One region of the Lelliottia sp. EB106-05-01-XG201 genome, then DNA from elsewhere that is predicted to be linked to it. Evidence: predicted binding sites of a transcription regulator. Region 1 holds the regulator's gene; each other region holds the start of a gene.

What was found. Region 1 encodes Fur, which represses iron uptake genes when iron is present. Its sites were predicted from a motif close to ATAATAATGAGAACNACTATCAA; they were not measured.
Region 2: a site for Fur is predicted at 3,287-3,309, ahead of exbB (tol-pal system-associated acyl-CoA thioesterase). Genes of this name have one in related genera too.
Region 3: a site for Fur is predicted at 2,461-2,483, ahead of sufA (Fe-S cluster assembly scaffold SufA). Genes of this name have one in related genera too.

Annotation. Positions count from the first base shown of each region.
Region 1 is NZ_JBYTDV010000001.1:3,293,442-3,298,169, reverse strand. Features, by position in the region: gene glnS (glutamine--tRNA ligase) at 1-331, shown strand, start outside; gene chiP (chitoporin ChiP) at 773-2,173, shown strand; gene chiQ (ChiQ/YbfN family lipoprotein) at 2,220-2,549, shown strand; gene fur (ferric iron uptake transcriptional regulator) at 2,655-3,101, opposite strand; gene fldA (flavodoxin FldA) at 3,395-3,925, opposite strand; gene ybfE (LexA regulated protein) at 4,083-4,370, opposite strand; gene ybfF (esterase) at 4,500-4,728, opposite strand, start outside.
Region 2 is NZ_JBYTDV010000001.1:757,262-761,989, reverse strand. Features, by position in the region: gene AC3WS9_RS03590 (ESA_00282 family adhesion-associated protein) at 1-12, opposite strand, end outside; gene AC3WS9_RS03585 (hypothetical protein) at 115-519, shown strand; gene AC3WS9_RS03580 (cytoplasmic protein) at 512-976, shown strand; gene AC3WS9_RS03575 (SDR family oxidoreductase) at 1,072-1,968, shown strand; gene exbD (TonB system transport protein ExbD) at 2,062-2,487, opposite strand; gene exbB (tol-pal system-associated acyl-CoA thioesterase) at 2,494-3,225, opposite strand; gene metC (cystathionine beta-lyase) at 3,477-4,664, shown strand.
Region 3 is NZ_JBYTDV010000001.1:2,723,074-2,727,801, reverse strand. Features, by position in the region: gene AC3WS9_RS12785 (diguanylate phosphodiesterase) at 1-887, shown strand, start outside; gene AC3WS9_RS12780 (MerR family transcriptional regulator) at 1,055-1,786, shown strand; gene AC3WS9_RS12775 (ElaB/YgaM/YqjD family protein) at 1,842-2,114, opposite strand; gene sufA (Fe-S cluster assembly scaffold SufA) at 2,524-2,892, shown strand; gene sufB (Fe-S cluster assembly protein SufB) at 2,901-4,388, shown strand; gene sufC (Fe-S cluster assembly ATPase SufC) at 4,398-4,728, shown strand, end outside.

The sequences.
Region 1 (4,728 bases):
GGATCCGGCGGACGGACGCAAAGTGAAAGGCGTGATCCACTGGGTGAGCGCAGCACACGCGCTGCCAGTTGAAATTCGTCTGTACGATCGTCTGTTCAGCATTCCGAACCCGGGCGCGGCAGAAGATTTCCTGGCGACCATCAACCAGGAATCATTGGTCATCAAACAGGGTTATGCAGAACCTTCCCTGAAAACGGCCGAAGCAGGTAAAGCATATCAGTTCGAGCGTGAAGGTTACTTCTGTCTTGACAGCCGTTATGCAACCGCTACCAAACTGGTATTTAACCGTACCGTCGGTCTGCGTGACACCTGGGCCAAAATTGGCGAGTAAGCCTGGTCAATGAGAGACAAACGCCGCGCAACGCGGCGTTTTTTTTGCTTATCGATCATGCTTTTACTTTTCGTGCCATTTTTTAACCGCAAAATAACACGTCAATGAGCTGCTACTTATTTTTTTTAATAAAGTTTCCTGTAATACGGAATAAGCCAAATTAAAGTATGTAAGCGCTATCAAATTTCATTACTCCCTGAATTTAACCATATTTTTCCGCTTAAGCCTTGTCGCAGGTGATGTGTTACAAATCACTACCAATTATGTGCACTTCGTCATAATCCTGCGTTTTGCCCACTGAAAAGCATTGATAATTCGCGTCGCGAAAAATAGTCTAAAGGCGGTAGTTAATTCGAGGGTATTACAGACTACCCCTGACCATTTGGTCTTTTAGATTTTTCGCCGTTTAAGGCGCTTTTATTCGTCAAAGAGGAACAATCTATGCGTACGTTCAGTGGCAAACGTAGTGCGCTGGCGCTGGCTATCGCCGGTGTGACAGCAATGTCGGGCTTTATTGCAGCTCCGCAGGCTCAGGCAGCAGGCTTTATCGATGATTCGACACTCACGGGCGGTATCTATTACTGGCAGCGTGAACGTGACCGTAAAGACGTCACCGACGGCGACAAATACAAAGTTAACCTTTCTCACTCCACCTGGAACGCCAACCTGGATTTCCAGTCCGGTTATGCGGCTGATATGTTCGGCCTGGATATTGCTGCTTTCACGGCCATCGAAATGGCGGAAAACGGCGATAGCGCACATCCGAACGAAATCGCGTTCTCCTCCAGCAACAAAGCGTACAAAGAAGACTGGTCTGGCGACAAGAGCGGTATCAGCTTGTATAAAGCGGCGGCAAAATTCAAATACGGTCCAGTATGGGCGCGCGGTGGTTACATTCAGCCAACCGGTCAGACCCTGTTAGCCCCGCACTGGAGCTTCATGCCGGGTACTTACCAGGGCGCGGAAGCCGGGGCGAACTTTGACTACGGCGATGCGGGTGCGTTGAGCTTCTCCTACATGTGGACCAACGAGTACAAAGCGCCGTGGCACATCGAGATGGACAAGTTCTACCAGAACGATAAAAAGACCCGCGTGGAGTATCTGCACTCTCTCGGCGCGAAATACGACTTCAAAAACGACCTCGTGCTGGAAGCAGCGTTTGGTCAGGCGGAAGGTTACGTCGATCAGTATTTCGCCAAAGCCAGCTACAAATTCGATATCGTTGGCGGCCCGCTGACCACCAGCTATCAGTTCTACGGTACGCGCGATAAAGTCAGCGATGGCAGCGTAAACGATCTGTATGACGGCACCGCATGGCTGCAGGCGTTGACCTTCGGCTACAAAATCGGTCAGGTGGATTTACGCCTCGAAGGAACTTACGTCAAAGCCGAAGGGCAGCAGGGCTACTTCCTGCAGCGTATGACACCAACCTACGCCTCTTCCAACGGTCGTCTGGATATCTGGTGGGATAACCGTTCAGACTTCAACGCCGACGGCGAAAAAGCGCTCTTCTTCGGCGCGATGTATGACCTGAAAAACTGGAATCTGCCGGGCTGGGCAGTGGGCGCATCTTACGCCTACGCATGGGACGCGAAGCCGGGCGACATGGCTACGCCAGACGCTTACTACGATCCAAACTATCGCCTGAAAGAGTCCGCTTACAGCCTGGATGCGATGTACACCCTGCAGGACGGTCGCGCGAAAGGCACCATGTTCAAACTGCACTTCACGCAGTATGACAACCACTCTGATATCCCAAGCTACGCAGGCGGTTACGGCAACATCTTCCAGGATGAACGTGACGTGAAATTCATGGTTATCGCACCATTCACCATCTTCTGATGAACTGCCTGGCGGGGTCACACCCGCCGGAATGGAGACCAACATGTTGAAGAAAATTGTAGTGGTGGCGGTACTGGCATCGGGCCTGGTTGCCTGTGCGCAGCCTCAGGCACCGAAAGAAGATTCACGTCTCAAAGAGGCTTACAGCACCTGTATCAACACCGCGGAAGGCTCGCCGGAGAAAATCCAGGCTTGCCAGAGCGTGCTGACGGTACTGAAGAAAGAAAAGGCGCATGAGCAGTTTGCGACGCAAGAGAATGTTCGCGTGATGGATTACCAGGCCTGTATCCAGGCACGTAAAACGGGGAATGGCGAAGCGGTGAAAGCCGATTGCGGCCAGCTCTGGCAGGAAATTCGCAACAACAACGCGCAGTAATCCGCGTTCATTAACGCCCGGCAGCGAGAGCGCGCCGGGCGTTTTTGCATTTATTGCAGGCAAAAAAAAGCCAACCGTCAGGTTGGCTCAGAGTATGAAGCAGAATTATTTTGTATCGTGTGCGTGCTCATTTTCGCGGCAATCGCCTTCAGCACAGTGACCATAAAGATACAGGCTATGGTTGGTCAGACGGATGCCATGTCGGGTGGCAATCTCACGCTGACGTGCTTCGATAGAGTCATCGCTAAACTCAATCACCTTGCCGCAGTCGAGGCAAATCAGGTGATCGTGGTGATGCTGCTGCGTCAGTTCAAAAACGGATTTACCGCCTTCAAAATTATGACGGGTGACAATGCCGGCGTCATCGAACTGGTTCAGAACGCGGTATACGGTCGCCAGCCCAATCTCTTCGCCCATGTCGATCAGACGCTTGTATAAGTCTTCCGCACTGACGTGATGGTTGTCCGGCCCTTGCAGAACTTCCAGGATTTTTAAACGAGGAAGCGTCACTTTCAGGCCAGCCTTCTTTAATGCGGTATTGTTGTCAGTCATGCGGAATCTGTCCTGTTGCTAAACGATTCACTTCCTTAAGAAGTGACAGAAAATGCAGTTGGGATAATGCGTCTCATTATAGAACTGCCATGTCTAAATGAAAACCGCAAGTCTCAAGCAAAGTATGCTTATAAAAACGTGGTATCACCAACAAACTTGTTCGATGGCATCCACTATAACCCTGGGACATTGTACAGGTATGAACGCAAAAGTTAAAAATTTGTAGCAATTATTTTGATTGGAATTATCTATCAATGAGGCATAGCGTATAACGCTACACCTCACAGATTTGATCAGGCGTTCAGAATGTCGTCGAGGTGCAGTTCTTCGCGGATCTGTTTCACCCACTTATCGACGCGCTCTGCGGTCAGCTCTGGCTGACGGTCTTCGTCGATAGCGAGGCCAACAAAGTGGTCGTCATCCGCCAGGCCTTTAGAGGCTTCGAAATGATAGCCCGCCGTTGGCCAGTGGCCGACGATCGCGGCGCCGCGTGGCTCAATGATGTCGCGGATGGTGCCCAGCGCATCACAGAAGTATTCCGCGTAGTCTTCCTGGTCGCCGCAGCCGAAGAGGGCCACAAGCTTGCCGTTGAAATCGACTTCTTCCAGCGTCGGGAAGAAATCATCCCAGTCACACTGCGCTTCGCCGTAGTACCAGGTTGGGATGCCGAGCAGCAGAATATCGTAGCCTTCGAGATCTTCTTTACTGCTCTTAGCAATGTCATGCACGTCGGCAACGTCTTTACCAAGCTGTTTTTGAATGTTTTTTGCGATGTTTTCGGTATTACCGGTATCGCTGCCGAAAAAAATGCCGATGATTGCCATGAGTAAAATAACCTCTTGAAACTTAATGGTATGGTGGCGCAATTTGTCCACGGATAAGGGCAATCATAGCAGAACAGGGAAGTCTGCGGAAACAGCTATCACGCGGGACTGCACTCTGTGCTACATGAAAGGGACAAATGAGTGGATTTTCAAACGATCACCTGGTGCTGCGCCATGCCTGAAGTTGCGCCATCAGCATCTCTTCAATCAGCTCGCTTCGGCTGATTTCGCGGGCGTCGGCCAGTTCACTTAAGGCGTCAGCCGCTTCCGCGTTGAGTTTTAGCTCGACGCGTTTAAGCCCACGACTCTTGTCGCGTTTTAGCTGATTGCGCTTATTGATGCGCAACTGTTCATCACGCGAAAGCGGATTGGTTTTTGGTCGTCCCGGTCGACGTTCAGTCGCGAACAGATCTAATGTCGTGCGGTCCGTTTGTTCTTTGGCCATGATTCAGAGACTTCGGGGGAAAACAAGCAGCCCTGCTATTGCCGGGGCGATGAGCGCGACATCATACATGACGTCAACCTGCACGCCAACGACTGGTGACCCGCAGGCAACCGGTCGCTAGCTTTTTAATCAAATCGCATTATCAGAGAGATAACGACGAATTGCCCGCAGCACGGCTTCCGGTTTTTCGGCGTGAACCCAGTGTCCGGCTCCGGCTACCACATGCGCACGCGCCTGGGGGAATTGCGCCAGCAGCTCATCGCGACAGGCGTCGGTGACGTACGGGGAATTCCCGCCGCGAATAAACAGGGTAGGGTGCGGCCAGGCCGGGACGTTGTCCCAGCCGACAATATGGGAA
Region 2 (4,728 bases), 2.5 Mb from region 1:
AATGCTGTTCATGGGTTGGCTCCATTTTTTTTGATTTTAAATTTGCCTCATGTTATTGTCAACGAATCTCACGCCCTATTTGAACCTACCCTGTTGAAATTAAAGGATATTAAAATGCTGCCCGACAATCTTGTGCCGGTCAGGTACCACATCGCCTCTGTGGTCCCTAAATCGGCGGAAGCAGAAAGCAATGCTAATTTCACTCAGGGAAAAAGAAAGCTGTCAGATTTTGAGGCTGACATATTAATTGGTGTTACCCGTACCGGTAAATCACGTAATATGCTGCTGGAAGAGCACGACCGCCATATTAAAGACCGACTATTCCGCGTCGTGAAGATTGAAGCCTTTGCCCACCTGCTTAACGACCTGCAGGCCGAGGGTGAAATAGATGCCCAGACATTAAGTCAAATAATGGCTGAAAAAACCGAAGAAATAAATGAAGCGGGCAACGAAATTTGGCTTAATCTTATTACTCGCGAAAAAAACAACCCCATCTTTTATAAACTAGAGGATGATTAAGTTGAAAGAAGTTGAAGATAATAACGTTTATTTGACTTTAGATAACCATAAAAGCGATGAGTTTATCTTAAAGCAAAATCTCGACGCATTAATAACGCATAAAAACGACGAGATGACCCGCATTGCGCAAGACATGGTATCGATCCCGGCCGCGCTGGTGCGTCTGAAATGGGAAAATCGCCGTGAAATCTATTCTCTGCAGGTGAAAGAAGAGATTTATGGCGCGATGATCAATGCGGTGATGTCCCTCAAGCCCGAGCTGAAAGAAAAAATCATGGGGCGTCTTGAGAGCAATTATCAGCACCTGTTGTCCAGAGAAGTCTCCACGCTGCGTTTGACGCGCAAGCTGGCTGACGGCGGGTATCACACCTCGAACGTCACCGCCGTCGCCCTCGACGAAGAGGCGCTGGCCGCGAAAGCGGATGCCGCCTCCCCCGCGCTCGTCGACCCTGAATAGCCTCGTCTCGCCAGTCAGATTCCCCTGAATACGGTCATCCCCTCCGCTCGCTCTTCTACACTTAATGGCCTAACTCACCCAGCAGGAGAGGCCTTATGTCAAAACATCCGACACAGCTCCAGGACCCAACCACCCAGTACCACACCGGCGAATACCCTAAGCAAAAGCAGCCAGCACCAGGCGTTCAGGCGAAGATGACGCCCGTGCCCGATTGCGGCGAGAAGAGCTACAAGGGCAGCGGCAGGCTCCAGGATCGTAAGGCACTGGTGACAGGCGGGGACTCCGGTATCGGGCGTGCCGCCGCCATTGCTTACGCGCGTGAAGGCGCTGACGTGGCGATTAACTACCTGCCTGCGGAAGAAGAGGACGCGCAGGAGGTCAAACAGCTGATCGAAGAGGCGGGCCGCAAAGCGGTGCTGATCCCAGGCGATTTGAGCGATGAATCCTTTGCCCGTTCGCTGGTGCATAAAGCGCGTGAAGCCCTGGGCGGACTGGATACGCTGGCGCTGGTCGCGGGGAAACAGGTCGCCGTCGAGAAGATTGCCGACCTGACCACCGAACAGTTCAAGCAAACCTACGCGGTGAACGTTCTGGCGCTTTTCTGGATCACCCAGGAGGCGATTCCGCTACTGCCTGCCGGTTCCAGCATCGTGACCACCTCGTCGATTCAGGCCTATCAGCCGAGCGCGCATCTGCTCGATTACGCCTCCACTAAGGCGGCGATCCTGAACTACAGCCGAGGGCTGGCTAAACAGGTGGCAGAGAAAGGGATTCGGGTGAACGTGGTCGCACCGGGTCCTATCTGGACGGCGCTACAGATTTCTGGCGGACAGACGCAGGAGAAAATCCCGCAGTTTGGTCAGAAGACGCCGATGAAGCGCGCAGGGCAGCCTGCGGAGCTGGCTGGAGTGTATGTCTATCTGGCGAGTCAGGAGTCGAGTTACGTAACAGCAGAAGTGCACGGCGTGTGCGGCGGGGAGCATTTGGGATAGTGCTTTCAATCTGCCCGGTGGCGCTTCGCTTACCGGGCCTACTTTCCAGCACGTAGGCCGGGTAAGGCGAAGCCGCCACCCGGCACAACGAACTTATTTTTGGACAGTTTTCTCTTCGCCGACCAGCCCGATTTTGAGATAGCCCGCCTGGTGCAGCGTATCCATCACTTTCATCATGGTTTCGTAGTCGACGGTTTTATCCGCGCGGAAGAAGACGGTGGTGTCTTTCTTGCCCTGTGTCAGCGCGTCGAGCGCCGGAACGACAGATTCATCGGTGACCGGGTCGTTGCCCAGGAACATCGACTTATCGGCTTTCACCGACAGGTAAATCGGTTTTTCCGGACGCGGCTGCGGCTGGCTGGAAGAGGCCGGCAGATTGACCTTCACGTCCACCGTCGCCAGAGGCGCGGCCACCATGAAGATAATCAGCAGAACCAGCATAACGTCGATAAACGGCGTCACGTTGATTTCATGCATTTCGCCGTTATCGTCCAGATTTTCGTTAAGACGCATTGCCATGGCTTATCAACCTACACGCAGTTTCGAAGCAGAGTGGACCGGCTTAACGGAGCTGGCGCTGAGGTCGAGATCGCGGCTTTGCAGCAGCAGAACCTGGGCGGCAACATCACCGAGCGTGGCTTTGAAGCTGCCAATCATACGCGCGAAGATATTATAGATAACCACCGCCGGGATAGCGGCAATCAGGCCGATAGCCGTTGCCAGCAGGGCTTCTGCGATACCCGGGGCGACAACCGCGAGGTTAGTGGTTTGCGTCTGCGCAATCCCGATGAAGCTGTTCATGATGCCCCATACGGTACCAAACAGACCGACGAACGGGGAGATCGCACCGATAGTCGCCAGATAACCATTCCCGCGGCCCATGTGACGACCGACGGCGGCAACGCGACGCTCCAGGCGGAAGCCCGTACGCTCTTTAATGCCTTCGTTATCTTCACTGCCTGCGGAGAGTTCCAGCTCGTTCTGAGCTTCGTTGACTAATTGGGTGGTCAGGCTTTTCGCGTGGAACGCTGACGTGATGTCAGACGCCTGATTCAGAGAGCGGGCTTCCGCCAGCTGCTGCTGTTCGCGCTTGAGGCGGCGCTTTTGCGAAATCAGCTCGACGCTCTTGCTGAAGAAAATTGCCCAGGTGATCACGGACGCCAGAATCAGGCCGATCATCACAATCTTAACCACGATGTCAGCATGTTGGTACATGCCCCAAACGGAGAGGTCCGTCTGCATCAAATTATTACCCACTCTGTATCTCCAGGACGCAAATCACAAATTCTGAGCATAATAATATCAAAACCACGTCGAATTGATAGTAGTTCTCATTAGTATTTGCATAGTGCCGTAAATTTCGCTCATTTTCCTTGCGCTTACGCAGTAAAAATTTCTTATGCGTATTTTTCATAAAATATTGTGCTTATTCGCTAAGCATCCGGGTGCAGATTCTCGCAATCGTGGTAGTCTGGACGTCCAGACGGATAAAAACAGGTTTAGCGAACATGACAGAGAAGCATCTTGATACCACGCTCGTTCAGGCCGGACGCAGTAAAAAGTACACTCAGGGCTCGGTCAATAGCGTGATTCAGCGCGCCTCCTCGCTGGTCTTCGATACGGTTGAGGCCAAGAAACACGCCACCCGCAACCGGGCGAAAGGCGAACTGTTTTACGGGCGTCGCGGTACGCTGACCCATTTCTCATTGCAGGAAGCGATGTGCGAGCTGGAAGGCGGCGTCGGCTGCGCCCTGTTCCCGTGCGGCGCGGCGGCGGTGGCGAACACCATTCTGGCGTTTGTTGAGCAGGGCGATCATATCCTGATGACCAACACCGCCTACGAACCGAGCCAGGATTTCTGCACCAAAATCCTCACCCGTCTGGGCGTCACCACCGGCTGGTTCGATCCGCTGATCGGCGAAGGCATTGCCGAACTTATTCAACCTAATACACGCATCGTGTTTCTGGAATCTCCCGGCTCGATCACCATGGAAGTGCACGACGTCCCGGCGATCGTCCGCGCGGTGCGCCGCGTCGCGCCTGAGGCGATTATCATCATCGATAACACCTGGGCGGCGGGCGTACTGTTTAAAGCCCTCGAGTTTGATATCGACATCTCGATTCAGGCGGCAACCAAATATCTCATCGGCCACTCGGACGGCATGATCGGCACGGCGGTGTCGAACGCCCGCTGCTGGGATCAGCTGCGAGAGAATGCTTACCTGATGGGGCAGATGGTCGATGCCGATACGGCGTACATGACCAGCCGCGGCATTCGAACCCTGGGCGTGCGTCTGCGTCAGCATCACGAAAGCAGCCTGAAAATTGCCGAATGGCTGGCGCAACATCCGCAGGTGGAACGCGTCAATCACCCGGCGCTGCCGGGCAGCAAAGGCCACGAGTTCTGGAAACGTGATTTTACGGGCAGCAGCGGGTTGTTCTCATTTGTGCTTAAAAAGCGCCTGAACAACGACGAGCTGGCGGCCTACCTGGATAACTTCTCGCTCTTCAGCATGGCCTACTCCTGGGGCGGCTTCGAATCACTGATTCTGCCGAATCAGCCCGAGCAACTGGCCGAGCTGCGTCCCGGCGGGGAAATCGACTTTACCGGCACGCTAATCCGCCTGCATATCGGTTTAGAAAATGTTGATGATCTGCTCGCGGATTTGTCGGCAGGTTTTGCACGTATCGTGTAGAGTGCAGGCTGTAAACGTACTCCCGGACGGTTTTACAGACACTGACAGCAGAAAAGTCTGCGTT
Region 3 (4,728 bases), 570 kb from region 1:
AAGGGACGACCAAGTATCAGCTGATCTACAACGACCGCGCATTGCAGTTCTTCCGCACCTTTGTCGAAGCCACGGAAAAAGCCAACTATTACGAAATTCCTGCCGGAGATACGTGGGATTTTATTCCGGACGAAGACGATCTCTCCTCCGGGCCGCTGGCGGTGGATGAAACCGCAGACTGCGGTTTTGCGTTTCAGCCGATTGTCGATCCGTTTGCCCGGGAGGTGGTCTCGTTCGAGGCGCTGATCCGCACCCATACCGGCGGTTCTCCGCAGGCGTATTTCAAGGCTTTTACCGGGAACGATATTTATCAGGCGGACCTCGACAGCAAGAAAGTGGCGTTCGCCATGGCGGGTAAACTGGGCCTGAAAGAGCAGGCGTTGTCCGTCAACCTGCTGCCGATGACGCTGGTGAATGTGCCCGGCGCGGTAGGCTTTTTGTTGAATGAAATCGAAGCCAACGGCCTGGTGCCGGAGCAGATTGTGGTCGAGTTTACCGAGAGCGAGGTGATTTCGCGCTTTGATGAATTTAAAGACGCAGTCAGGCAGCTGAAAAGTGCCGGTATTAGCGTGGCAATCGATCACTTTGGCGCCGGATTCGCCGGACTGTTACTGCTGGCGCAGTTCCAGCCAGACCGAATCAAGATTAATCGCGATCTGGTGGCGGATGTCCATCGCAGCGGACCGCGCCAGGCGATTATTCAGGCCATCATCAAATGCTGTACATCGCTGGAGATCCTGGTCTGCGCCGTGGGTGTCGAAAAAGCGGAAGAGTGGATGTGGCTTGAGTCGGCGGGGATCTCCCAGTTCCAGGGGCATCTCTTTGCCAGCCCACGTTTTGGCGGTATTCCAGCGGTGGCGTGGCCGGAGAAAAAAGCCGGACTGTAACCCCTTTCACAGTGACATAGGTTGTACAAATCAGACCAGGGACAACAAATCTTGTACAAATTCGGCTTGAACCCTGGTGATTTGTTAGTTATACAATGAGTTTGTACAATCTGCTAAAGTTGAACAGGTTTGGTATGGAAGTATTGCGTTTAAGCATGAGGGAGTTAATGGCCTTATACAGTATCGGCGAAGTCGCCGAACGATGCGGAATCAACCCCGTCACACTGCGCGCCTGGCAGCGACGCTACGGTTTGTTAAAACCGCAGCGCAGTGAAGGGGGCCATCGTCAGTTTGACGAAGAGGATATCCAGCGCATCGAAGAGATCAAACGCCTGATGAAAACCGGCATTTCGGTTGGCAAGGTAAAGGCGTTGCTTGAAGTCGGTAATCCTCTGGTCGACAGCAACTGGGTCTCTTTCCAGGAAGAGATGATGACGGTGCTGCGTTTTGCCAGCCCGGCGAAACTGCGGCTTAAAATTGCGGAATTCCGTCGTGACCACGCCGTTGAAGCCCTCATTGACCACATTTTCATTCCCGTTCGTCAACGTTTAAGCCTCGATCACAATACCGCCCGACACATGTCCAGCCTGCTGGACGGTGTGCTGATCGATTTCATTGCCACGCTTCTGGTCGAAGCGCGTAAAAAACCGGGCAAAGAGGCGTTGCTGATTGGCTGGGATACGGACGATCGTACGCGTTTATGGCTTGAAGCAGGGCGTTTGTCACAGCAGGGATGGCATGTCGATGTGTTGGCTGAGCCGATTGACTCGCCGAAACCGGAACTGTTCCCAGGTCAAAAACTCTTTGTCTGGACCGGCCATGCGCCGTCAAGACGTCAACAGGAACAGCTAGACCACTGGCGAGAGCAAGGTTTTTCCGTCTCTTTCATCGCAGGCTAACCGTCCTGTCGATAGCATAAAGGCCCTTGCGGGCCTGTCGTATTCGTTTTGCTGCTTATTTCCGGCCTACCAGTAGACCAATGATAAGACCAATCGCACCCGCCGCCATCAATCCGGTCAATGGATTATCACGGACTCTGTCTGAGACCTCTGACGCGACGTCTGATGCCTGTGCTGCGTATTTGCGAGCGGCACCTTTCAACTGATGCTTCGGTGAATCCACCGCATCGCCAAACTGTGACTGAGCCTCGCCCGCAAATTCATCGGCTTTGTTCAGGGCTTTCTTCGCCAGGCGATCGGCTTCATTTTCAAAATCATGTGATGACATAGTTATCTCCTTTAGGTGTCAGACTAAAGTTTAGTCCCTCATTGCACACCCGCTCAGGATTCGGTGTTTTCCTGGAGCGACAGACTCTGCGCAAAACATAAGCCACTGTTTTTGGGGTAATCGTTTGATTCTGTAGATTTTCTAAAACCAATTAAATAAATAGGTATTCCCGATACATATTTTCCACTTGCGCCATTCTCACGCTCTAAACCCCTCAAATGCGTTATACATCAATAGATTAAACAATTTCGACATAGCTAAATAACCTGCGTGGCAGGGTCTATGCTTAATAAAAGTAGCCAAAAAGGGCGGTTTAGCCGAAAGCCCCTGCTGTCAGGGGGTTGAAGTGATAATCGTTATCACTAACATGGTGTAATGCCCCTGGTGGCTTAATAGATGAGGTGGACCTATGGAATTGCATTCAGAAACCTTTAATCCCGCTGATTTTGCCTGGCGTGGTTTGACGCTGACGCCTACGGCGGCGGCGCATATTCACGAGCTGGTGGCGAAAAAGCCGGAAATTGTGGGCTTGCGTTTAGGCGTTAAACAGACTGGCTGCGCCGGATTCGGCTACGTGCTGGATACGGTCAGCGTGCCCGAAAAAGATGATCTGGTATTCGAAACCGACGGGGCGAAGCTGTTTGTCGCCCTGCAGGCGATGCCGTTTATCGATGGCACTGAAGTCGACTACGTGCGCGAAGGCTTAAACCAGTTATTCAAATTCAATAACCCGAAAGCGCAGAATGAATGCGGCTGCGGCGAAAGCTTTGGGGTATAGGCGGTACTATGTCTCGTAATACTGAAGCAACTGACGATGTGAATACCTGGAGTGGCGGGCACCTCAACTATAAAGAGGGCTTCTTCACCCAGCTGCAAACGGACGAACTGGCGAAAGGCATCAACGAAGAGGTGGTGCGCGCGATTTCGGCCAAACGTAACGAGCCGGAGTGGATGCTCGAGTTTCGCCTGAGCGCGTTTCGCGCGTGGCTGGAGATGGAAGAGCCCCACTGGCTGAAGGCGCACTACGACAAACTCAACTATCAGGATTACAGCTACTACTCCGCGCCCTCCTGCGGCAGCTGTGACGATACCTGCGCCTCACAGCCTGGCGCGGTGCAGCAAACCGGGGCCAACACCTTCCTGAGCAAAGAGGTGGAAGAGGCCTTCGAGCAGCTCGGCGTGCCGGTGCGCGAAGGGCGTGAGGTGGCGGTGGACGCCATCTTTGACTCCGTATCGGTCGCCACCACCTACCGTGGCAAGCTGGCCGAACAGGGGATCATCTTCTGCTCCTTTGGCGAAGCCATTCACGATCACCCGGAGCTGGTGAAGAAATACATCGGCACCGTGGTCCCGAGCAACGACAACTTCTTTGCGGCGCTGAACGCGGCGGTCGCCTCCGACGGGACCTTTATCTACGTGCCGAAAGGCGTGCGTTGCCCGATGGAACTCTCGACCTATTTCCGTATCAACGCCGAAAAAACCGGCCAGTTCGAGCGCACCATTCTGGTCGCCGACGAAGGCAGCTATGTGAGCTACATTGAGGGCTGTTCCGCGCCCGTGCGCGACAGCTACCAGCTGCACGCCGCGGTGGTTGAAGTGATCATCCACAAAGACGCGGAAGTGAAATACTCCACGGTGCAGAACTGGTTCCCCGGCGATGGCAACACCGGCGGCATCCTGAACTTCGTCACCAAGCGCGCCCTGTGCGAAGGCGAAAACAGCAAGATGTCCTGGACCCAGTCCGAGACCGGATCCGCGATCACCTGGAAATATCCGAGCTGCATTCTGCGCGGCGACAACTCGATCGGTGAGTTCTACTCCGTGGCGCTGACCAGCGGGTATCAGCAGGCCGATACCGGCACCAAGATGATCCACATCGGCAAAAACACCAAATCGACCATCATCTCGAAAGGCATCTCCGCCGGACACAGCCAGAACAGCTATCGCGGCCTGGTGAAAATCATGCCGACGGCGACCAACGCGCGTAACTTCACCCAGTGTGATTCGATGCTGATCGGTACCGACTGCGGAGCGCACACCTTCCCGTACGTCGAATGCCGCAATAACAGCGCCCAGTTGGAGCACGAGGCGACCACCTCGCGCATCGGGGAAGATCAGCTGTTCTACTGCCTGCAGCGCGGTATCAGCGAAGAAGATGCGATTTCGATGATTGTGAACGGCTTCTGTAAGGACGTGTTCTCTGAGTTGCCGCTGGAATTTGCCGTAGAAGCACAAAAACTGTTGGCCATCAGCCTTGAACACAGTGTCGGTTAAGGAATAAACATGTTAAGCATTAAAGATTTACAGGTCAGTGTGGAAGATAAAGCGATCCTGCGCGGGCTGAATATTGAGGTCCGTCCGGGCGAAGTGCACGCCATTATGGGGCCGAACGGCTCCGGGAAAAGCACGCTCTCCGCGACGCTTGCCGGGCGTGAAGATTACGAAGTGGTCGGCGGTTCCGTCGAGTTTAAAGGCAAAGATCTCCTCGAACTGTCACCGGAAGACCGCGCCGGGGAAGGGATCTTTATGGCCTTCCAGTACCCGGTCGAAATTCCGGGCGTCAGCAACCAGTTCTTCCTGCAAACCTCTCTCAACGCGGTGCGCAAATACCGCG